3 regions of the Enterococcus mundtii genome follow, and region 3 is predicted to be linked to each of the others. Evidence: riboswitches for the same ligand, from Rfam matches in the RefSeq annotation. Region 3 holds a riboswitch; each other region holds the start of a gene.

Region 1 (8,275 bases), 190 kb from region 3:
TCTAAGATCGGTGGCAGTTGTTTTATATTTTTTATCGGCTTGGATATTACTTTCTAGCACAACTGCATCAGAGGTATCTTTTTTCATTGCTAATACCGCATGGAAACGATTGATGTTTCCTTGAGCAAATATTGTATCCCTTCCACTATAGACCCCACCATTATATGGACGCCCACTCAAATTCTTTCCCCATAGAGAAAAAAGTAAATCTTTTGGAATCAATTGCCCTTTTAATACTTTTGTAAAAAATTCATTCAAATCATAGACGGACATACTGATATTCCCAGTTCCTAATTCATTACGTATATCTGTTTCAGATTCAGTCAAAGCTTGATGATAATCATCGTCTGGACTCATTTGATAAGAGACTGCGTGTTCTGAAGTGTTTTTGACTTGGTCATAGAAGGTCGTCTGTTTCAATTGTAAGGGAGTGATGATTTGATCATACACCAACTTTTCGTATGGCTGATGGGTCAATTTCATTAAAATACCTGTTAGTAATGTGAAATTCAATGGTTCATATTTGTAACTTTGATCATTGGTATATTCGAGATGGTCTATGGCAAACTGGATCACCTCTTGGTCATTCATCGGTACGGTCGGAGAAGCTGTTTTTTTCAATCCTGATCGCATATATAATAAATCTTTGATCGTGATTTTATTGCTACCGTTGATTTGGGGATAAAATTTAGCCAGTTTTGTATCTAAAGAAAGTTTCCCTATATCCACTTGTTTTAGAATCAGTAGCGCAGTCATTGCTTTTTGGATCGAACCAATTTGATAATACAGAGATGGAGTATTTGGTTGCTGTGCTTCTTCGTTAGCGTATCCGTAGCCCTTTTCAAGGATCACTCGATTGTTTTTACGAATATAGACAGATCCAACATAATCATTTTTTTGTAACAATTGGTCGATTTGATCGGCAAGGACCTGTTCGTCTTTGGTCAAATCTAGGGAATCGTTTGCCACTTGAATCGAGGCGGATACTCTTGACTGTGCCATTTCATAGGTAGACCAAGTGATGATTCCAATAGTGACGACTAAAATGAATAAGCAGATTTTTTGAGAGAAAGAAAAATGGGAAGCTTGTTTTCTTCTTAAATGTTTCCTTTTGTTCATGTATATCAATCCTTCCTGTCTAAGAGCTTAGTGATTAAATGAAGCAGATTATTGTTATTTAGTAAATAAGAATCATTTTATTTTCTATTTTAAGCCGAAGAGAATCGATTTACTACTTACAATTTTGACATAAGAATTGTTAAAAATAATTCACCTCTGCCTGAATTTCATGTATAATGAATAAAGTTATGAAGTTGATAGTAAGGAGGAGTTGTTTTGTCAGAAAACAAACAACATCCAGATGAGAAGAGACGACGACAAAAGAATGCAACTGATTCGACAGATGTAGTCAGTAAGCGAAAAGACCTACGTAAAAAAGAAGATAAAATCGTAGGAAAAATTATTTTAGTGATTGCGCTTACGTTGCTAATTATTGGATGTGTATTTGGTTTTACGGTCTATCGCTATATCGATAGTGGCTTAAAACCTTTAGACCCAGAGAATGAACAATTGGTTTCGATCGAAATCCCTAGTGGCTCTTCAAATAAGCAAATCGGAGAGATTTTAGAACAAGACCATATCATCAAGAGCGGTATCGTATTTAATTATTATACAAAATTTAAAAATATGACTGGCTTTCAGGCTGGCTTCTACCAATTAGCCCCTAACATGACGTTAGATGAAATCGGTAAACAGCTCCAAGAAGGTGGAACCTCAGAACCTACAGAAGTGGCAGATGGGAAGATCACGATACCAGAGGGATATGATGCAGAGCAGATTGCAGAACGAGTAGCTAAAATCACTGGAAAAGACAAGCAAGAATTTTTAGATCTACTAAAAAATGAAGCCTTTTTCACTGAGTTAACTCAAAAATATCCTGATTTATTAGAAAGTGCAGCTAAGGCAGAAAACACCAAGTATCGCTTAGAAGGTTACTTATTCCCAGCGACTTATGATTACTATAAAGATATGTCACTCAAAGATTTGATCATTCAGATGGTCAATAAAACGAATACCGTGTTACAACCATACTTCTCTACGATCAAGCAGCAAAATCATACGGTTCAAGAAATCATGACACTTGCTTCATTGATCGAAAAAGAAGGCGTATCTGAATCAGACCGTAAAAATATTGCTAGAGTTTTCTTTAATCGGATTGACATAGGGATGCCATTACAATCAGATATTTCTATTTTATATGCGTTAGGCGAACACAAAGAATTTGTCTCTTATGAAGATACGGCAGTCGATTCACCATATAATCTGTATACAAATAAGGGATATGGGCCAGGACCATTCAACAGCCCAAGTGAAGCAGCTATTCAAGCTGTGATTGAACCTGCAGAGAATGATTATTATTATTTCGTCGCAGATATCTCTACAGGTGAGGTTTATTTTGCAAAAACATATGAAGAGCATATGGAATTAGTACAAAAATACGTAAATAATTAAAATTGAGCGTTATCTGTAACTTTATTTATTTTTAGAAAAACATTTACATTTTAGAAAAAGCATGGTAATCTTTTTTGGACTGTAGTCCGTAAAAGATTACCTTTTGCGGTATTCCATAGAAAAAGGAGAAGAGTTATACATGGTAGAAAAAGTATATCCTATGACGCTTGAAGGAAAAGCGAAATTAGAGCAAGAATTAGAAGAATTAAAAACAGTTAAACGGGGAGAAATCATTGAACGAATCAAGATCGCCCGTGGCTTTGGTGATTTATCTGAGAACTCAGAATATGAAGCAGCTAAAGATGAACAAGCTTTCGTAGAAGGACGTATCACGACAATCGAGAATATGATCCGTTTTGCACAGATCATTGACAATGATGGCGTTGATTCGGATGAAGTATCTATTGGTAAAACAGTGACGTTCATTGAGTTACCAGATGGTGAAGAAGAAGAGTATACGATCGTGGGAAGTGCTGAGGCAGATCCTTTCTCAGGAAAGATCTCAAATGATTCCCCGATCGCACAAGCTTTGATCGGCAAATATAAAAATGATGAAGTAACGATTTCAACACCTGGTGGCGATATGCAAGTAAAAATCGTCAAGGTCGCGCAAGCATAAGTTGAAATGTAGACACAGATAATCAATTATTGGTTTGTCTATACAAAAAGGTCTGGGACCATGACACAAAGTCCCAGGCCTTTTACTGTAGAAAGCGATAGTTACATCTAAAGTCCTATAGCATCTCAAAACAAAAATAGGTATGATAAAAAAGAGAATGAAAAGGAAAGGAGAATAGCGATGAATAGCTCTTGGCGCTTTTTTATAGTAGTAGAAGCCTTACTATTGATCTTTGCAGTTTGGCAAATCGTAAATAATGTTGAATTATTACTATTAGTTTTATTTGGTATTTTTAATATCTATCTTGCATTGCGAAAATCACCGAGATCGGGGTTTCAAAATTTTCAATTTGTACTAGGTGGACTAGTTATTTTTTTCAGTTTGATCAATAGTCCTGCGCTGTGGGTAATGGCAGTCTTTGCTGTCTTGTTCATTGGTCTTAAAGGTGTAGAGATTTCTGGGATCGATCTAACAAAAAATGCTTTTTGGCGAAAAAAACAAATCATTATGGTTCAAACAGAGCAAGTGAAGTCCCACAATAATGAACGAAAAAAACAACAATTATTCGGTAATCAGCGAATTGGTAATGATGTGTATGAATGGGATGATATCAATATCGCTCTACTTTCAGGAGATACGATCATCGATTTAGGGAACACCTTGTTACCTAAAGACGATAATATCGTTATCGTCAGAAAAGGAATCGGTCGGACACGCATTTTAGTTCCATTAGGGATTGCAATCAGTCTCGAACATGCAACGTTAGTAGGAAATGTACAATTTGAAGAAGAACAATTTGCATTGAAGAACGAGTCGATTAAAATCTATAGTAACGATTACGATGAAAATCCACGTCGTTTAAAAATCATTACGAACACATTACTTGGGGATATTGAGGTGATTCGAGCATGATTGAGAAACTTTCTCGACCGATGCTAGCTATTTATGCTTCGATCGCCTCATTTATCGTCATTTTATTTTCATTTTTTACTTATTTTTACGCAAGTAATCAAACTCATTTTTGGCGTACTTTATTAAGTGCCAGAATTTTATACGTACCATTGATCTTTCACTTATTAGCGATTTCTTCAGGTGTCGGTTTGATTGTTTTTTTGATTGTCTCTCTTTTACAAAAAGCACGTTATGGGAAAATCGAAGAACAGTTACGGGCAATTTCTTCCGGTAACTATGAAGCAAAAGTTTTAAATGATTCCTTACCAAGTGCATCTGACGATATATATGTCAAAGAAATTGAAAAAGAAATCACTAAAATCAAAGAAAAAATGATCGAAGTATCAAGTGAACTTCAAATATTGACGAGTCGACCTCAATATGTTGATGGACAAACAAAAGAGGAAATCTTAGAATTAGAAAGACATCGTTTAGCGCGTGAGCTACATGATTCAGTTTCCCAGCAATTATTTGCAGCGATGATGATGATGTCTGCTTTGACAGAACAAGCCGAAAAAAGTGATACGCCTGAAATGTTTCGTAAACAACTAAGAATGGTAGCAGATATCATCAATGCTTCACAATCTGAAATGCGTGCGTTGCTACTACATTTGCGACCAGTCAACCTTGAAGAGAAAAGTTTGAAACAAGGGATTGAGCAATTATTAAAAGAATTAAAAAACAAGATACAAATTGCATTGAAATGGGATATTGAAGATATCACTTTGTCTGATTCGATTGAAGATCATCTCTTTCGGATCGTTCAAGAACTACTTTCAAATACGTTGCGTCATGCAAAAGCAAATGAATTAGAAGTGTATCTGCATAAAATCGATAATAATCTTTTATTACGAGTGATCGATGACGGTACTGGCTTCAATATGAATGAAACAAAAACCGGTAGCTACGGACTAAACAATATCAGAGAACGTGTAGCAGGTATTGGTGGAACAGTAAAAATCATTAGTTTCAAAGGACAAGGGACAAGTGTGGAAATCAAAGTTCCTTTAATAAAGGAGGCGGAAAAATGATAAAAGTATTACTAGTCGATGATCATGAAATGGTACGTTTAGGGGTTTCTTCCTATTTGTCGATCCAAGAAGATATCGAAGTGATCGGAGAAGCAGAAGATGGGCGACAAGGCTACGAAAAAGCCATGGAACTTCGTCCGGACGTGATTCTAATGGATTTAGTCATGGAAGAAATGGACGGGATCGAATCTACAAAAGCAATCCTCAAAGATTGGCCAGAAGCAAAAATCATTATTGTTACGAGTTTTATTGATGACGAGAAAGTATATCCAGCTATTGAAGCTGGCGCAACAGGCTACTTACTTAAAACATCGACAGCCCATGAAATCGCCGATGCGATTCGTGCGACTCAAAGAGGTGAACGCGTGCTTGAACCTGAAGTAACCTCTAAAATGATGGAAAAAATGAGTCGACGTAATGAGCCAATCTTGCACGATGATTTGACGAATCGTGAAAATGAGATTCTTATGTTGATCTCTGAAGGAAAGAGCAATCAAGAAATCGCTGACGAGTTGTTTATTACTTTGAAAACAGTCAAAACACATGTTTCCAATATTTTAGCGAAATTAGAAGTAGAAGATCGTACCCAAGCTGCCATATACGCGTTCAAACATGGGTTGGTAAAGTAAAAAGAAGCAAAATAATGAATGTACAACTATATTGGGATACGATTAACTATATTACAGATTATTTTTATCAAATATTAATCCTCTTATTGACAAAAACCAATTTTACCTGTAGGGTTTAATTATAAAAACTTGTTAGGTGAGGCTCCTAAAAGAACATAGGCTACTGCCCTCAAACGTCGAGAGACGCCACAGGGTATAACAGGCAACGTCGGCTTAAGGCGTGCTTAACGTAGCTATCTGGATCATATTTCCAGAATTACGTCTTTTAGTGCTAAAGCTCAGACGAGAAGTTCGTTCAGGTAAACACTGGTACCATTTTGATGGGATCTTATGAGACGGCTTCTTTTGGAGGCCGTCTTTTTTATGTACTTCCTGTTTTTCTAACGAATCCATCCAACAAGTTTATATCGAAAAAACGATGTAACAAAGGAGAATACGAGATGAGAACATTAAATGATACAAATAACCTAGAAACACAATTGAAGATTCTTAATTATCTTGAGCAAAAAAAGCTTGAAGAATTGAAGAACTATTTAGCAACGATCGAGAAAGTGGAATTGATCCAACTATTTGTTACGCTACCTTTAGATAAACAAGTGCTGGTCTTTCGATTATTATCAAAAGACAAAGCCCTCGAAATCTTTGAAACATTTGAACCGTCTATCCAACAAGATTTGCTTCGTTCGTTTACGGATGATGGAGTGATTGAATTTGTGAATGAGATGGCTCCAGATGATCGGGTAAGGTTGTTTTACGAACTACCAGCAAGTGTAACTAAAAAACTATTGGCAGAGCTTTCTGAAGAAGAGCGAGCAACAACGAATCGATTGATGGGCTATGAACATGAGACGGCTGGGCGGATCATGACGACTGAATTTATTTCAATTAAAAAAGAAATGACTGTTGAAGAAGCACTGCATAAAATCAGAAAATTAGCGAAAGAAATGGAAACAATCTATATTTTGTATGTGACAGATATGGCGAAAAAAATTGAAGGAGTACTATCATTAAAGGATCTAGTCATTGCAGAAAGTGATCAACGGATTGAAGAAATCATGATCAAGCACGTCGCTTATGTAACCACAGATACAGATCAGGAAGAAACTGCACGATTGTTACAAGAGTTAGATTTGATCGCTATTCCTGTCGTGGATAAAGAAACACGACTAGTAGGTATTGTGACAGTGGATGACGCCATCGATGTCTTAGAGCAAGAAACGACCGAGGATATGTTCAATGCTGCTGGTTTAGCAGACGTCGCCTCTGTAGAAGCTGATCGTAGTACAGTACTGATTAACGGCAGTCTTTGGCAAATCTGGAAAGTCCGCTTGCCTTTCTTAGCGATCACATTAGTTGCAGGGATGTTAGCTGGTCTAGTGATCGATGAGTTTGAACAAACGTTAGAATCAGTGGCCGCTGTTGCTATTTTTATTCCTTTGATCATGGATATGGGTGGGAATGTAGGGACGCAATCATCGACGGTTTTTGTTCGCGGATTATCTTTAGGGCACATTGATCTCAACACGTTTATCAAGCACTTTTTGAAAGAAACAGGTATTGGTCTAAGTTTAGGGATTGTTGTAGGTATCGTATCTGGAATAGTCGCTTCTGTGTGGCAAGGGATACCATTGTTGGGTGTAGCTGTGGGAATCTCCTTGGTCTTTGCAATGACCTTAGCTGCAGCCTTGGGTTTTTTGATTCCTTTTATCTTATTGAAATTGAATATTGATCAAGCTGCTGGATCTGCACCGATCATTACCTCGATCAAAGATATTGCTGGGTTATTTATTTACTTTATTTCAGTTAACGTATTCTTAGGCTACCTATTGTAGGAATAATTAGTATATTATAGGCATACCTTTTTAGTAGAAACATCAAGGAATATTCTATGATCTACCAGAGTAGCCCTTCTTTTGATCCTCCATAAAAATTAGGGTTTTCCGTAAAGAAAAGCAGGGTTGCTTTTGTTTTTAGAGTGGCTTTGCTATACTTGAAATGGAATGGAAAAAGGAGGAGAAAAGTGAAACAGAATTTTGCAATCGTAGGACTTGGACGTTTTGGTGGCAGTATCTGTCGTACGTTAGTCGAAGCTGGTCAAGAAGTTTTAGCCATTGATAGCAGTGAAGATCGCGTGAATGAATATATGAATATCGCAACACATGCAGTGGTTGCGAATGCACAAGATGAAATGACTCTACGGTCTTTAGGAATCAGAAATTTTGATCATGTGATCGTAGCAATTGGAGAAGACATCCAAGCAAGTATTTTAGTGACTCTGATGGTCAAAGAAATGGGCGTTCCGAATATCTTAGCGAAAGCACAAAATGAGTATCATGCTCGTGTTCTTGAAAAGATCGGTGCAGATCGCGTGGTCCATCCTGAGAGGGATATGGGGATACGGATCGCACATAATCTTGTTTCTAAAAATATTTTGGATTATTTAGAGCTGTCAGACAAATTTTCGCTTGCTGAGATTCGGGTATCCAACCCTAAGTTCTTTAATAAAACGTTAGCAGAACTAAATTTCAGACAGC
Region 2 (8,275 bases), 1.2 Mb from region 3:
TTTTCAACCAATTGGTTTTACAGGTAATGTAATAGAAACTGGCAATAAAGCCTTTGGCAAAGCTTATCCTACAATGTTTGTTGTAGAAGCTGATCAGTTGAATGGTGCAAAAAATAGTATGGACATAAAACTCACCTATGAAAGTGAAGGTAAACTGAAAGAATCTAACTTATTGGAAAGTCGTTTATCTAATGAGGGTAAAGTACTTTGGTATTTTGATTTTATTGGATACGATGAGCAAGGTGTATTAAATGTCCAAATTGATGGTAAAGATGTCATTGTATTAAAAAAATAGGTGAATGAATTAGCCTTACTTTTTTACAAAGCTATATTTTTCAATAAAAACAGTGTTTTAAAAAGATAGATTATTGGTCTCATTTTTCAATGGACTTCAATTTGTGTGTTGAGTAGAACCTTTCCCATAAAATAAAGCAAGACAAAAGCTATAAAGACATATCTTTATGGTATAAACTTCTTGTTCAGAAATTTAGCTATGACACAACTATAAATAGTACATCAAAGAAACAAAGTTATTAAATGTACCTCTTTTTGTATTCCTTTAGTTACAAAACAAAAAAACCGTGGATCCCTTCATTAACAAAGGATTCACGGTTATTTTGATTATTCTATTCCCACTCCACAGTTGCTGGTGGTTTAGAGGTAATATCGTACACGATACGGTTCACGTGTGCGACTTCATTGACGATACGTACAGAGATTTTTTGTAGCACATCCCATGGGATACGTGCAAAGTCAGCTGTCATACCATCGATCGATGTGACCGCACGGATACCGACTGTGTAGTCATACGTACGACCGTCGCCCATGACACCAACAGAACGGATACCAGGTAAAACCGTGAAGTATTGCCAGATGTCACGGTCAAGACCGGCAGCGGCGATTTCTTCGCGTAAGATCATATCTGATTCACGGACGATCTCCAATTTTTCTTCAGTGATTTCACCTAAGACACGGATACCAAGACCTGGTCCAGGGAATGGTTGGCGCCAAACGATTGAGTCAGGCATACCAAGCTGTGTCCCTAGTTCGCGGACTTCGTCTTTGAATAATGTGTTCAATGGTTCGATCAATTCAAATTGCATGTCCTCAGGCAAGCCACCTACGTTGTGGTGTGATTTGATCGTTTGGGCAGTTTCTGTTCCACTTTCGATTACGTCGGTGTAAAGTGTTCCTTGTGCTAAGAAAGACACACCTTCTTCGCCGGCAAGCTTTGTTGCTTCGTCGTCAAACAAGTAGACGAACTCGTTACCGATGATTTTACGTTTTTGTTCAGGATCAGAGACACCTGCAAGTTTATTTAAGAAACGTTCTCTTGCATCTACTTTGATGATGTTCAAGCCGAATTTTCCGCCTAAGCTTTCCATGACTTGATCCGCTTCGCCTTTACGCAATAGACCATGGTCAACGAAAATCGATGTTAATTGATCACCGATCGCTTTTTGTAAAAGGACACCAACGACGCTTGAATCCACTCCGCCAGATAAACCAAGTAAGACTTTTTTATCGCCAACTTGTTCACGGATTTTTTCGATCTGCATGTCGATGAAATTGTTCATTGTCCAATTGCCTTCACAGTGACAGATGTCAAAAGCAAAATGACGTAATAATTCGATTCCGTATTCTGAATGACGGACTTCTGCGTGGAATTGGATACCGTAGAAGTTACGTTCTTTGTCTTGGATCGATGCAATTGGGCAATCGCTACTTGTAGCAACAGTTTCAAAACCTTCTGGTACTTTGGTTACTAGATCCCCATGGCTCATCCAAACGGTTTGTTGTTTTGGTGTTTGGCTGAATAGTGCCGCATCATCGGCTGTTACTTCAAGCAATGCTTTGCCGTATTCACGGTTTTTCGCAGGCTCAACAGAACCGCCAAGTTTGTACGTGATCAATTGCATACCATAACAAATACCCAACACTGGAATTCCTAAATTGAAGATTTCAGGATCAATGCCAAAAGCATTCTCATCATAGACACTGTTTGGTCCTCCAGAAAGGATGATCCCTTTCGGATTCATGGCTTTCACTTCTTCAGCTGTAATACGGTGGCTCAATAATTCAGAAAAAACACCTAAATCACGGATGCGTCGTGTAATCAATTGATTATATTGACTACCGTAATCTAGTACGATGATTTTTTCAACGTTTGTCATATCGGCAACGTTCGTCACATTTATTACCCCTATCCCTTTAAAATTTATCTCAAAATAGTTGAACTATTTTAAAATGCTAATATTTTCGCATGAAAATCGAATCGATAATATGATTTTCAGTTTTATGGAGAATTATATCGGCTCTTCCACGAGTAGGCAAGATATATTCGTTTAAATTCTTCAAATTCACATTTTTCCATACATCTCTTGCCATTTTAAACGCATCTTCACGATTACCAATGGCAAATTGGTAGTAATAGTTTTGTGGATGTTGAAAAGCTGTATCAAGTAACGCGCCAAAGCGATCCAAATACCATTTTTCGATCAATTCAGAATCTGCATCAACGTACACAGAGAAATCAAAAAAGTCACTGACGTAAATTTGTTGATTAGCTGGTAGTTGAAGCGTGTTGATTCCTTCGACGATCAAAATGTCCGGTTGTTGGATCAGTTCATATTCATCGGGAATAATATCATAGACATCGTGAGAGTAGACTGGAACTTTGGTTGTTTCTTGACCGGATTTCACTTGATTAAGAAAATCGATCAACCTTTCCATGTCATAACTTTCCGGAAATCCTTTCCGGTCCATGATACCACGTTCTTTTAAGACTTTATTCGGATATAAAAAACCATCTGTGGTGATTAGCTGGACATTTCTTCGTTTGAATGTCCGAGACAAAATCATTTGCAATAAGCGCGCGGTGGTGCTTTTACCGACTGCGACACTTCCGGCAATCCCGATAATAAACGGTGGGACTTGAGTGTATTTATGAAGGAATAACCCTTTGCTCAGAGAGAGGGATTCAAACTCTTTCATATGCAGAAAAATCAAGTGCGCAAGTGGTACATAAATGTCGCGAACATCTTGCATGGAAATACGGTCATTCAAACTTTTTATACTATCTAGTTCATCTTGTGTCAATGGAGCTTGACCATTTCGGTAAAATTCGCGCCACTCTTCTCTTGCCACACGGTAATAATTCATTGGATCATTCATACATAGCCTCCTGGATTCTCCCATCAATGGACCTATTTTAACATAAATGCGTGTCAAACCCTACCACTTAGGCGAGAAACTAAATGGTTTTTTCTCATATCAAAGGATGGAAGAATAGGCGTTCTTTCTTTTTTGATAACTGAAAAGAGGCGAAGAGAATAGAGGATTGTATAAGAAAAAAGTAACAGTTTAACTCAAAGTTAGCTGAAATAGTAGGAATAGAAGTAACATTCTGGGAAATAAAACGACACCCACCAAAAATTGAAGAACAAATTCAGTGGATGCCGCCTTACTTTTCGAAGATAAATCTCTCTGGGATCTCTTATCGGTGTTCATTTACGACATTGAAATACTTGTTTTATTTTGATTTCAGTATTTATCGTTTTGGCAAGTAATAGGTGCCAGTATCAGCAGAGCCCATCATTTGTGTAGTGTGACATGTTTGATTGAAAATCGCTTGGATTTCTTTTTCAACCTCTGGATAGAAGTAAAAGTTTTCTGATTCACTGTTTTTATAAAGATAAAAATGAATGGTTGGAAATGTTGGCAGCGAGACAAAACAAACAGGTTCAATAGCTAAAAGTTCTTGCGCAAAGGTATTGGCTAATAGCATTCCTTTTCCTTCTGTAATCATTTTCGTTGCTCCTAAACTATCTGGACAGACGATATATTTTGGTTCATTGGTCAGCTGTTTGACTACTTTTTTTGTAATCACTTGATGTTCGACATGGTCGAGTAAAAAGATAAAAGGTAACTCTTCTAGTACTTCCGCGGATAATATCCCATCTGGTTTTACAAAATAGCTACTGATTGCAACTTTAAGTTCCAAAGTGGCTAACCTTGTTTGAATGAATTTGGGGTGATCTAAGGTAGCAGAAGTAATGGCAAAGTCGATTTCTTTCTGACTTAGTTTATTTAGCAGATCCAATGAAGGAATATAACGGTAGTCGATCGTAAAGTTTTGATGCCGGCTTTGATATTTGTTTGCTTCAAAGATAAACGAAGCATCGCTTGTGCCGACACGCAAAGAAGGATAGTCTACTGATTCATTTAATGAGATATTCAATTTCTTCGCTTCCGCCAAAATCAATTCTACGGAAGGAAGGATTGCTTTTCCATGGGTACTCAATATGATCTTTTTCCCGTGACGCTCAAACAGATCTGTCCCGATTTCTTGTTCTAAACTTTTTAACGAACTACTTAACGAAGAAATACTAACATGGAGCTCTTTTGAAGCTTGTGAGAGACTATTGAAACGGGCAATCATATAGAAATATTCTAATTTTTCGATCGACATACAGCTATGCCTCCTTTATCATTCTATTCTCCTCTTAAATTTCTCATGAGCCTCTTAAAAAAACAATAGTTATGTTGAGGCGCACGTAGAGATTAAACAATCCTTAATAAATTGTGAAATAAATCACTATATAATTGAATAGTAAATGAATCCGTACAATTTATTGTTTGCTGATGGAATTGGATGTGAGTTGGTCATTAATAAATTTTTTTCTGGAAAGACAGTCATTGCTTTGTTGTAGTGGATGAAGCGAATCTCAACCAAGTAAGGAAATCGAAATAGTTGAAATAGCAATAGGGTACCAAGACAGCCATGTTTACCTAAAGCAATGTTCACCGGTTTCTTGGTGGTGCAATTTTTGCTGACAACATAAAAAAGCCTCCTTAATACATAAAGGGCGGCGTACTCAAATAAACATTGGAAAGTGTAATTTGCAATTGTGGTGCGCAATTGTAATCACGTTAATTGAGCTTTGGCTTTCTGAGACGTAAGAAACAAGTTCTAGTTATCTTGGAAAAGCCTTAATTCGACAATCCCTGCTTTACTCGTTACTGTCTCTCGACATTTCCGAGCGATAACCTATGTTCTTCAGAGTAACCTCACCTAATATGATTATTTTTTCATCCACATCATAAAGGTCAGCGGAAGTAAGAGTCAATAATACTCCTTCTTCTAATCGGGTGATCATCTCGCGATTTGTCATCATAAAGGCGGTGATATCAAAGGTTATGCTCGTCCTATTTACCCTGTTCCTACTTTCACGAAACAGATTACGCAAATACCGAAAAGGGTAAATAGAGAAATACTAAGGAATGCGATTTTTCTTTCTGTAGTGCATTAAATCGCTTGATTCTGTAAAAGAAAACCGAAGACATACAGTTTCACTTGCACCTTCTCATGGAACACGTTAGACTATGAACAACTAACAGATAAGAAGGATGGAAACTATGACGAATCATTATTATTCCGAACACCCAGAGACAGCTCATGAGTTTGACGAATGGTCATTTGAGCTAAGAGGGAAAACCTTTCAGTTCGTGACGGACTCCGGCGTGTTTTCACGTGAAACAGTTGATTATGGCTCACGTGTATTGATCGATGCCTTTGAATGGACACAGTTACCAGAAGGCAAAATTTTGGATGTTGGCTGTGGCTATGGTCCAATCGGGCTTTCGCTTGCCTATGCGAGTGAACGTTTCGTGGAAATGGTAGACATCAATGCCAGAGCGGTTGATTTAGCGCAAGGAAATGCGAAGCGAAATCAAATCAAGAATGTAGCGATTCATCAGTCAAACATTTATGAAGAGGTGACAGAAACAGATTACGCTGCAATCGTCAGCAATCCGCCGATTCGAGCAGGCAAAAAAGTCGTACATGAAATCTTGACAGGTGCGTATCCTCGTTTACGTACGGGCGGTACTTTAACGATCGTCATTCAGAAAAAACAAGGGGCACCTAGCGCACAAAAGAAAATGCAAGAAACATTTGGAAACGCAGAAATCGTGATCAAAGATAAAGGCTATTATATTATCCGAAGTGTGAAGGAAGACTAAAAACAACTGAATATAAGCAACGAAACAGTTGAAGAAATGAGTAAGGATTTCTTTAACTGTTTTTGTTTGTACAAGAAGTTGATCAATGGATGTGAAAGGAAAATGATAGTGCCAATAAAGTAATAAATAAGTAATGCAAGATAGAAAAATAACATATTATTTAATGCTTTTACATATCTAAAATAACAGTAAAAAAGCACATCGAGTTTTTTTAAAAGTCTTTAAAATCAGAGCAATTTAAATATACTAGCGTGGGTCGGTCGAGTTGTAGAGTATAGATGTTACTACACCAAATAAACGGATAGTCATCGGTGATAGGTAAATAAAGTAGGATAAGGGGAAGTGAGAGTGAACCACGAAACATAAGACATTGTTATAAAATTTATCTAGTGAATCTCTATATGAGACTCATTTACTTTTGACCAAGCCTCATTTCCTCTATCCATTTTGAAAACCATTTGGTACACTGTTAGGGAATTTACATATATAAAGGGGGAACAAAAGTGAAACTGACAATTCGAGATATTGCTGAGATGGCGGGTGTTTCAGTGACGACTGTGTCACAGATTTTAAATAATAAAGGCAGCCGTTTTAGTGAAAAGACACGAAAAAAAGTGTTGTCGATCGTAAATGAACATCATTACAAGCCAGATTATTTTGCTTCTAATGTGATCAATCGTCACTCAAAAACGATTGGTATGATCGTGCCAGATGTGACGGATTTCTTCTTTTCAAAAGTGATCGAAGGGGTTGAAAGTTATTTAAATCCCTTAGGATATGTCATCATTCTTTGTAACTCCAGACATAGTCAAGACAATGAACTGAAGTATTTAAGGGAGCTTTCTCATCGATCCGTGGATGGTTTATTGTTAGCGACGCCGAATGTATTGCCTCAAGAGTATGCCCTTGATAGTGGTTTTTATAACAACATGCCGATCATCCTAATCGATCGTGGGTTGAATCGTCGGGATAACGGTCGCTTGATCGTGAAGGAATATGAAGGCGCTTATCAAGCTGTCTCGTTATTGATCAAAAATGGTCATACTAAAATTGGTATGCTAAAAGAGACAACTGGCTATTATCAGTTAGAAGAGCGATTCAATGGTTATCGTCATGCCTTAAAAGATCATGGATTAGCGTTCAACGGTAAGTTTGTAGAAGAAGGAGATCTGACTGTTCAAGGAGGGTACGAAGCAAGTAAACGCTTGTTACGGCACAAAGATGTGACGGCGGTGTTTTGTGGCAATGATGCCATGGCAATTGGTTGTTACCAAGCAATCGATGAAATGGGCAAGCGTATTCCAGAGGATATTTCGGTCATCGGCTTTGATGGATTAAAATTGTCTGAGTATATGATCCCTAAGTTGACAACGGTCAAACAACCGAGTTTCGATATCGGTTTTTATGCAGCTCGCTTTTTGATTGATACGATTGAATTTCCACAAAGAAAAGTTCCGAACAAAGTCTTTGAAACAAAATTAATTATTCGTGAGAGCGTAAAAACATTGACAAAGGTCTAGTAGGGCGTTATATTGCTTATGTAAGTGTTTACAAAGCTGGTAAGATACATTGCGGGAAAATAGTAAACCGGTTTACTAAAGTGGTTTACCTTTTTCAAAATTCCTGTATAATACCGAATGAAGAACGAGGAGGATTACGGCATGCGGATGGTCGATTTGATCGAAAAAAAGAGAGATGGACACCAATTATCAAAGGAAGAGATTACGTACATTGTCACGAACTACACAAATGATAACATTCCTGATTACCAAATCAGCGCATTATTGATGGCTATCTTCTATCAGGATATGACCGATGAAGAAATCACTGATCTAACGTTGGCAATCGCTCATTCTGGCGATGTGATCGATTTGAGTTCCTTAGATGGGATCAAAGTCGACAAGCATTCTACCGGAGGGGTAGGGGATACAACTACCTTGATTTTAGCACCTTTAGTAGCAAGTGTAGGCGCAACTGTGGCAAAAATGTCAGGGCGTGGTCTTGGTTACACAGGTGGTACATTAGATAAGTTAGAGGCTATTCCTGGATTTCGGATCGAACTATCAGATGAAGAATTCATCCGCACCGTGAACGAAAGTAAAGTAGCGGTGATCGGCCAATCGGGCAATCTCGCTCCAGCAGATAAAAAATTGTATGCCTTGCGTGATGTGACGGCAACGGTCAACTCGATCCCATTGATTGCTAGTTCGATCATGAGTAAGAAAATCGCCGCAGGAGCGGATGCGATCGT
Region 3 (8,275 bases):
CATCACTTAGATGAACTTGCAAAAACAGCAAAAATCATGCCAATGGTCAATCAAGTATTTCTTGCTCCTGGCGAATTGCAACCACCTGTAGTTGAGTACGCGAAAAAACATGATATGGTCCTTGAAGCATATAGCCCTCTTGGCACTGGTAAAATCTTCGACGTCACAGAAATGCAAGAGATTGCCGAAACACACAACAAGAGCGTTGCCCAAGTAGCGCTACGTTGGTCATTACAACATGGTTTCTTACCATTACCAAAATCTGTTACACCAAGCAGAATCAAGGAGAATACTGAATTATTTGATTTTGAGCTATCAGAAGAAGAAATGAAGACGATCGACCAATTAGATGGTGTCGTTGGCAAAGCAAAAGATCCAGATACTACACAATTTTAAAGGTAAAGGATAGTGATATTCTATGAACCCCGTGGACCGCTTAAATCGTTTATCTGAAAAAGTGACGCAGACATTTGATCCAGATTTCATCTTTTTGATCCGCCCAGAAAAAATCCAGCATTTTCCTGCTCGAAATTGGTCAAGAGATGAAAAAATTGCGGAAATAAAAAAACGCTTGGATCATTCATTGATGACGATGCAATGGCAAGGACATGAGGTCATCTATTCACCTGAACTAGTCACCTTTGCCTTATTGCCAAAAAAATAACTAGATTAGGGGAGCATTAGTCAATGGACTTTTGCTCCCCTTTTTGAGAGGTCGGGACAGAAGTATCTAGCCTTATTTCCGAGGAGGTGACTTCTATTCCCGCCGTTTATTCGGTTTTAGAATATGTAAAAAGTCGAATATCCCACTTAATTTTTTGTTTTTCCATCGAAGTAATAAAAGTTTTTTCTTGATAAACCTTTTCATTTGCTCGTTTTTTTCTTATAATCGAAAGGGTATGAATGAAGGAGAGTATTTATGAAGAAAAAACAAAAACAAAAATTATTAAAACAATTCCGTCCTTCTTTAGATGGAATTCGCACGCAATTATTCCGTTCATTGGAAGAAGAAAGTTTACGCCGTTATGGTCTACCATTGCAAGTCATGCTTGATCCTAAAAACCGTCAAGTCTTAATCATTGGCTTAGCAGGACAAGCAAATGAAGATACACGCATCAATGTACCAATCGACGATAACTTTACTGCTGTCTTGAAACGTATTCGTTCTGGTGAAGCAACGATTTTTGAACGTTTCCGTGACAACCTATTGATTGAGATCGTTTCTTACTGGAATGATCAACGCATGAAAAAAGATCAACCAACGGCTCAACCTGTGGCGACACCAGTCACTAATGACGCGTCCGTAAAAGAAACACCAACAAAAGAAATTGAAAAAGTTGAGACAACTTCTCAATCAGTCAATGAAGACGCAACAACTGACAAGAAAACAAGTGCTGAAAAAGCAGCGACAGATTCTTTGAGTTTCGATGCTTTTGCAAAACAAGTAGCAGAATATCCGAAGTTCACTGCTGAAAAATTAGCAGATGCTGTAGTGATCAATGAAACAGTCAAAGACGACACACGAAAATTAGCAGAGATCTCTATGTCTGCTATCAATGAATTTACGATCGAAAAAGCTTTAGAACGTAAATACAAAGTGAAATTGACATTAGTGCCATTGATCGAACAATTTGCCGCTACACCGATCAACGAAAGATAAACGCAAGCAAATAGATTGCGTGATGATTTTTACCTAAAAAAGCAGCTGAAATGACGATCATCGTTCATTTCAACTGCTTTTTTTATCATTTATAAATGTAAAAAAGAGAAGATCGATTGTTCCTATTGTTGCGCTGCGTTCTTCCCTGTTGTTTCTAATTGCTCTTGCACCAACTGCATCACTCTCATCCGTTCCTCATCTGGTATCTTCTCATAGTAGATACCTGCTTCTCCCAAGATGCCATCACCAATATATTGTTCACCTTTCAACTGATGATTCGTGATATTGGATAATGCCGAATGGTATTCATTCATCATTCCGAGCATTTCATCTAAAGACATGTCCGTTGTCCCATTTTCACCGACTACCTCTAAAAGCTGGCGATAATTGAATAAACTTTTCACAGATAAGAACTCATTGACTAAAATATTGACGACTTCCCTTTGCCTTTTCTGTCGCCCATAGTCATCCTCAGGATCTTCTGCTCGCATGCGCGCATACTGTAATCCTTCCCAACCATTTAATTCTAGCGTTCCTTCTGGATAATGGATATCTTCTGCTGTAAATTCAAACGCATTGTTTACAGTGATTCCTCCCACAGCATCGATCAACGCTTCTAATCCATCCATATTCAACGATACATAGTGATGAATCGGTATATCAAGATATTGTTCAACCGTATCCACCATCATGTCGATACCACCGTAAGAATGAGCATGGTTGATTTTATCAACCAGTCCATCCATATTGGCAATTTCTACGAAAGAATCTCGAGGAATACTTGTGATCGTCGTTGTTTTCTTTTGATTATTCAATGTCACCAACATGATCGTATTTGCACGATAGTCCGTTTTTCTAATTGAATTATTGGCGATACCTAAAACTAAAATGCTGACTGGCGTATCCTTTTCCCGCTGAACGGTTTCTCTTTGTAGCGGTTGTTGCATCGAAGTCACGGTCTGTCTGGCATCGTAGTAAAAGCGAACACCATATGCAACTGCAGAACCTACTAATAGGAAAAGAAATGCCATAATAGACAATAAAACTTTTTGTTTTCTAGTGAATATTCGTTTTTGTTGGTGCTTTTTTCTTACTGTTTTTTCAGTGATAAAAGAGAAAAACAGACTATAACATAAGAAAACAACTGAAAAACTCAGTAAAAAACCTGCTAAGATATCGCTAGGATAATGTACTCTCAAATAAATTCTAGAACTAGCAATCAATAATGGATAAAGAGCCCCCACCCATACTAGTTTATTTACCCTTTTCTCACGATAAATAATGTACATGGTGATCAAAAATACTAAGAATAGCGTCATAGACAAAATCGAATGACCACTTGGAAAAGAGTAAGAAGATCTAGGAATCAATTGCTCCACATCAGGTCGTGTCCGCTGGATAGCTTGTTTCATCACGTAGCCAATCAAACTAACTGTCAAAACCATTAAGACTTGCCAAATGGCTAATTTATGGTACTGTTTCCGCCAACTAAAAATTGCCAGCAACCCTGTGAAAAATAAAGTAGGAATAATCGTTGCTAGTTTTGCAAAATAACTAAAAAATGTTGTTAATACTGGGAATTCGATTAATCGCTCCTGTTGATAAATGGCTAAATCGAGTTGGTTGAATAAGGTGTTTTCTGTCATAACTAGTGTGGTCAAAGTCGTCAATAAGACGAATGATACGAATGCTACCACCAATGTTCCTTTTGGCATCTGTTTCATAATAACTTCCCTTCTACTTCTCATTCATACTTTTTAAATCCTAAAATAATGCCTAAACCACAGCCAATAACCAAGAGGGAAGTTCCTCCTTGACTTAAAAATGGTAAAGGAATCCCTGTTAATGGGAGTAGACCGATCGCAGCTCCAATATTTTCAAACACTTGAAATAACAAACCAAATACGAAGACAATCGCAAAATATACATTCCCTTTATTATTTGTTTCGATTGCACTATAAATGATTTGGTAAAAAAGATAAAAATATAAAAAGAGCACAGAAACACTTCCTAAAAAGCCAAATGTTTCAGCAATCACCGTAAATACCATATCCGATTCGCGAACAGGAACGTAAATTGGATTGATTGCTTCAGATCTTCCACTAAACCCACCTACCCCGATGGAAAGCAAACTTTGTGATTGTTGATACCCAATCGATTGGCTATAAGCAAATGGATCAACCCATGCGCGTACTCGATCTAACTGATAAGTCTTAAAATTCAGACGATATAAAATCTGGTGTCCGTATTCAGTAAAAACTAAAGCAATCAAAATGGCCCCGAGAATAACTAGAATCGCAGTCATTGTCGTCATGATCTTCCAATGGACCCCAGCGATCATGAATAATGCCCCCAAGCATATGACAAAAACCAAACTTGTTCCAAAATCTTTTTGCATGTACATCAATAAAAAGGTCGGCACGCTAACGAGTAGAATCTTACCCACATAAAGTAAATCCGATTTGACAGTCCGTTGCTTTACATTTTGTTCATAGATCAATGTCAGATAAACGATGACTAAAATAAAGGTCAATTTTACTAGTTCAGATGGTTGGAAAGAAAAACCACCGATCCTAAGCCAACGTTTTGTTCCTGTGATTTGAAACATCGCAGGATCATAAAAACGATGTAGTAATGCCATCACTACTAGAGAAAACCCATAAAAATAAGGGGAGTATTTCAAAAAAACAACTGTTTTCACACGTTGGGTGACTAACAACAGCCCTAAGGACATCAGACAAAAGACGATTTGTTTGAAAACGACACCTCTGACTGGGATTTGGTCATATACCGCTGCCCCATATTGCACAGCGACACTTAATAGATAAAATAGAAAAATCGGTAAAAACAATGCGTAGTTGAATTCGTTAAATTTAAATTTCATTTTGCTTACCTCGTGAGGACAGTTTCAGGCAAACGCCCAAAAGCATGGATAAAATCAAATAGCTTGATCCTCCATAACTAATAAAAGGAAGCGGAATACCTGTCATTGGGATCATGCCACTGATACTTGCAATATTGATGCTTGTCTGTAGCAATAACAGCATCCCTGTTCCCAAATAAATCAACCCGATTTGTTGGTTTGGCTCATTCGCACTCAAGACAAATAAGCGCAAAATAATCGAAAACAACATTGCTAGAATCAGCAATCCTACGATCAGCCCTAACTCTTCTAAAATAATCGAAAAAATAAAATCAGTCTCAGCTACTGGTAAATAGCCCTTTTTGGTAATACTATTTCCCAGACCTAATCCAAAAAGCCCACCGTTGTACATTGCATAATAAGATTGGCTCATCTGAAATCCTTTTCCATAAGGATCTAAAAAAGGATTAAAGGCAATACTCAAGCGATCATAAGTATGGGCAAAAATACTTGGTAATAGATCATTTTGCCCTAGTAAATAAATGATGCCTCCAAGGAGCAAAAGGAGACTGAACAGTCCTGCAAAAAACAATAAAATATAGCGAACTGGTAATTGAACAGTCGTGATCATGATTGCAGCTAAGATGATCAACAAGATCGCACCAGCTACTTTTGGTTGGAATAAAATCAGCAGAGAACATAAAGCGATGATAAAAAAGGGCTTTTTTAATTCATTCAATGATTGCTTGGGTTTTCTAAAATAATAAGCTAAATAAAAAATCATCCCGACATTGACAATTTCAGCAGGTTGAAATTGAAAACCTGCAATGGAGATCCATCGTTGCGCGCCACTGATATTGACACCAATCCCAGGTACCTTAGTCAAGATCAGCCCCACAATACCGATCCCCATCATTATTTTTACAATTCGATGGTTGAGTATGAATGCAGGTTTCACTCGGTAAATGAAAAAAATCATTGCCCAACTAAGCACTACAAATACCATTTGTCGAACTAAAAGTTGATTCGTACTTTGATCGAATGACATCAAACGAAACGTACTCGCACTATAGATCATCAATAATCCTATTACACTGATTAACAGATATGGTACGAGCAAATACAAATCTATTTTTCTTATGTCTTTTACACCCATCCTATATTTCTCCTTTGTGTTACAGCGGAGATACGTCACTTACCCATCTTGAATAAAAAAAGCCAAACGAAAAAAACGATTGGCTTTTCAGTCTCATCGTGTGAGTTTTGACACTAAACAACGTAAAGATTTCTCTTAGCTATCTTATGAAGAGCCTTAATCCGACAATTCCTGTTTTACACATTGGCGTCTTTCGACGTTTCTGCGCAATAGCCTATGTTTGTTTAGGAGTCTCGCCTAACAAGTTATTCTATTTGAGGAAAAGTATACCTGTTAGATTATTTATTCACAAGAGAACCTCAAATAAGCTTAAAAAACTTTAGCTTTTTTTAATGTTATATAAATTATTTTTAAAATTTAATAATATACGTTCTATAATTTTTAGTTCAGAGTATGTAAAAAAACGTAACAGAAAACCTTTAATCTACAAGGTCTGTTACGTTTTATTTAATATTATACAACTTCACAAAAAAATGAAAATAGCCAAAAAGACGTGATAACCATTTATGAAAAAAATAAATTTTAGATTATAGGTCCTTCATACTTAGCATAGGTATTTTTTTATGTGTTTCGAGAGAAACGTTATAATAATGAAAATTATTTGTCACCTTTCCTCAGCTACTACGACTATTTCGCAAATTATTCCTAGTTTTTGCTCTCCTGGATAGCTGCTAAGGCAGCTAGTGCGCTTTGTTGGTTGATCGTTCCTGATTCCCTAAGCTTTGCGGCAACTCTCTCGATTTCGTCCCCTTTGGCACCAACTGTGATTGCCAATGCTCTCGCTTGTAAGGACATATGTCCTTTTTGAATACCGTCACTAACAAGTGCACGCAGTGCCGCAAGGTTTTGTGCTAAACCAACAGCTGCAATCACTTGTGCCAATTCTTGTGCAGAATCAATTGCTAACATATCTAAAGAAGCTTTCGCTTTCGGTAAGACGCGGGAAGCGCCCCCTACTGTCGCAACAGCTAAAGGAACCGTCAATTTCCCTACCAAATGATTTTCCTTGATTTGCCAGTCAGTCAACCCTTGGTAACTACCATTTCGAGCAGCATAGGCATGAATAGCCGCTGCGGCTGCTCGTGTATCATTTCCTGTAGCTAAGATGACCGCTTCGATACCATTCATGATTCCTTTGTTGTGGGTCGTTGCCCGATAAGGATCCAACTTTGCGTATTCACTCGCTTGACGAATCTTTTCAGCAATCAGCTGACCCGTTTCTTTGTCCTTTGCCAATCGCTCAAAAGGAATCATACAAGTCGCGATCGCTAAAGATTCCGTCGCCAGATTACTTAAGATACTGAACAAGATTTCTTCTTCAGGGAACCATTCTTTGATACGAACCGCAACTCCCTCCAAAATCGAGTTGATGATATTCGCACCCATCGCATCTTTGACATCCACTAAAAAATCAAGTGAAAGATAGGCATGCTCGCTCCCCATAAATTCTCGAGTAGAAATTTCTCGAACGCCTCCACCACGCTTGACGATCGAAGGATAACTTTCGTTTGCACAAGTGACCAATTCTGGTTTTCTTGCTTCAATGACTTCTTTGATTTTTCGATAATCACAACGACCGGTCAAGACGATTTGCCCACGCATCAATCGTTGTGGTATCTGAACGCTGATATCGCCACATATTTTTGCGCCATTGCTCGCTGCAGCAATTACTGAAGGTTCTTCCGTTGCCATAGGAATCCATTTTTTTTGACCGTTCACTTGAAAATTCAATGCGACACCTAATGGGATCTCTACTTGGCTGATTTGATTTTCAATCAAATGGTTGGCGATATCTTCTGTTAAAACAGATTCTTTAAAACCTGTTGCTTCTGCTTGAGAAACCACTTTTTCTTGAACTAATCGCTGTCTACGTTGTTCTGGCGTTAGTTCATAAAACTTTTTTTTTTCGTTATCACCAGTTCCTTGCAAATTTGCTTCCAAAAGAACAGCTAATCCGAGGCCGCCACCAATACATAATGAAGCTACGCCGTATCGTTGGTGCTGCCTTCTTAACGCATAGCCTAAAGTAGTCAAGATACGAGCGCCACTAGCACCAATCGGATGGCCTAACGCAATCGCACCACCATAAATATTGACTTTCTCTGATGGGAGATTCAATTCACGATTCACAACGATCGATGACGCAGCAAACGCTTCGTTGATTTCAAATAAATCGATGTCATCCAAGGAAAGCCCAGTTTTCTCCATCAATGTATGAATTGCTTTGATTGGAGCTACCCCCATGATACTTGGATCGATCCCAACTTCAGAGACTCCTTTGATCGTAGCTAAATACGGTAAGTCATGAGCAATCGCATAGTCTTTAGACGCTAAGATCAGTACAGAGGCACCATCGTTCAAAGGTGAAGCATTTCCAGCAGTAACTGTGCCGTCCTCCGCAAAAACCGTCCGTAAGGTGCTTAATTTTTCTAATGTACTATTTCCTCGCACGGCTTCATCTGTTGCAAAAACTTCTTCATTACGTGAAATTGGAATGATTTCTTCCTTGAAGATCCCTGACTCGCTGGCTTTTGCTGCTTTTTCTTGTGAAGCCAATGCATATTGATCTTGCTCTGCCCTCGTCACAGCAAATTGT

Evidence for each region. A riboswitch is a leader RNA that binds a small molecule or an ion and turns the genes downstream of it on or off. The one in region 3 is predicted to bind magnesium.
Region 1: linked by a shared signal. The riboswitch ahead of mgtE (magnesium transporter) and the one ahead of EM4838_RS04800 (FtsW/RodA/SpoVE family cell cycle protein) in region 3 are both predicted to bind magnesium.
Region 2: linked by a shared signal. The riboswitch ahead of EM4838_RS14545 (LysR family transcriptional regulator) and the one ahead of EM4838_RS04800 (FtsW/RodA/SpoVE family cell cycle protein) in region 3 are both predicted to bind magnesium.

Annotation. Positions count from the first base shown of each region.
Region 1 covers NZ_CP018061.1:769,930-778,204, forward strand. Annotated here, with positions in the region: gene EM4838_RS03725 (serine hydrolase domain-containing protein) at 1-1,119, opposite strand, end outside; gene mltG (endolytic transglycosylase MltG) at 1,336-2,511, shown strand; gene greA (transcription elongation factor GreA) at 2,651-3,130, shown strand; gene liaF (cell wall-active antibiotics response protein LiaF) at 3,311-4,042, shown strand; gene liaS (two-component system sensor histidine kinase LiaS) at 4,039-5,112, shown strand; gene EM4838_RS03750 (response regulator transcription factor) at 5,109-5,741, shown strand; M-box (ykoK) riboswitch at 5,863-6,038, shown strand; gene mgtE (magnesium transporter) at 6,182-7,573, shown strand; gene EM4838_RS03760 (potassium channel family protein) at 7,762-8,275, shown strand, end outside.
Region 2 covers NZ_CP018061.1:3,128,350-3,136,624, forward strand. Annotated here, with positions in the region: gene EM4838_RS14530 (DUF4179 domain-containing protein) at 1-295, shown strand, start outside; gene guaA (glutamine-hydrolyzing GMP synthase) at 627-2,192, opposite strand; gene coaA (type I pantothenate kinase) at 2,251-3,174, opposite strand; gene EM4838_RS14545 (LysR family transcriptional regulator) at 3,551-4,471, opposite strand; M-box (ykoK) riboswitch at 4,922-5,089, opposite strand; gene EM4838_RS14550 (class I SAM-dependent methyltransferase) at 5,419-6,024, shown strand; gene EM4838_RS14555 (LacI family DNA-binding transcriptional regulator) at 6,528-7,544, shown strand; gene EM4838_RS14560 (pyrimidine-nucleoside phosphorylase) at 7,686-8,275, shown strand, end outside.
Region 3 covers NZ_CP018061.1:961,679-969,953, reverse strand. Annotated here, with positions in the region: gene EM4838_RS04825 (aldo/keto reductase) at 1-396, shown strand, start outside; gene EM4838_RS04820 (hypothetical protein) at 419-664, shown strand; gene EM4838_RS04815 (hypothetical protein) at 920-1,660, shown strand; gene EM4838_RS04810 (phosphatase PAP2/LCP family protein) at 1,783-3,384, opposite strand; gene EM4838_RS04805 (FtsW/RodA/SpoVE family cell cycle protein) at 3,405-4,544, opposite strand; gene EM4838_RS04800 (FtsW/RodA/SpoVE family cell cycle protein) at 4,534-5,679, opposite strand; M-box (ykoK) riboswitch at 5,764-5,931, opposite strand; gene EM4838_RS04795 (hydroxymethylglutaryl-CoA reductase, degradative) at 6,325-8,275, opposite strand, start outside.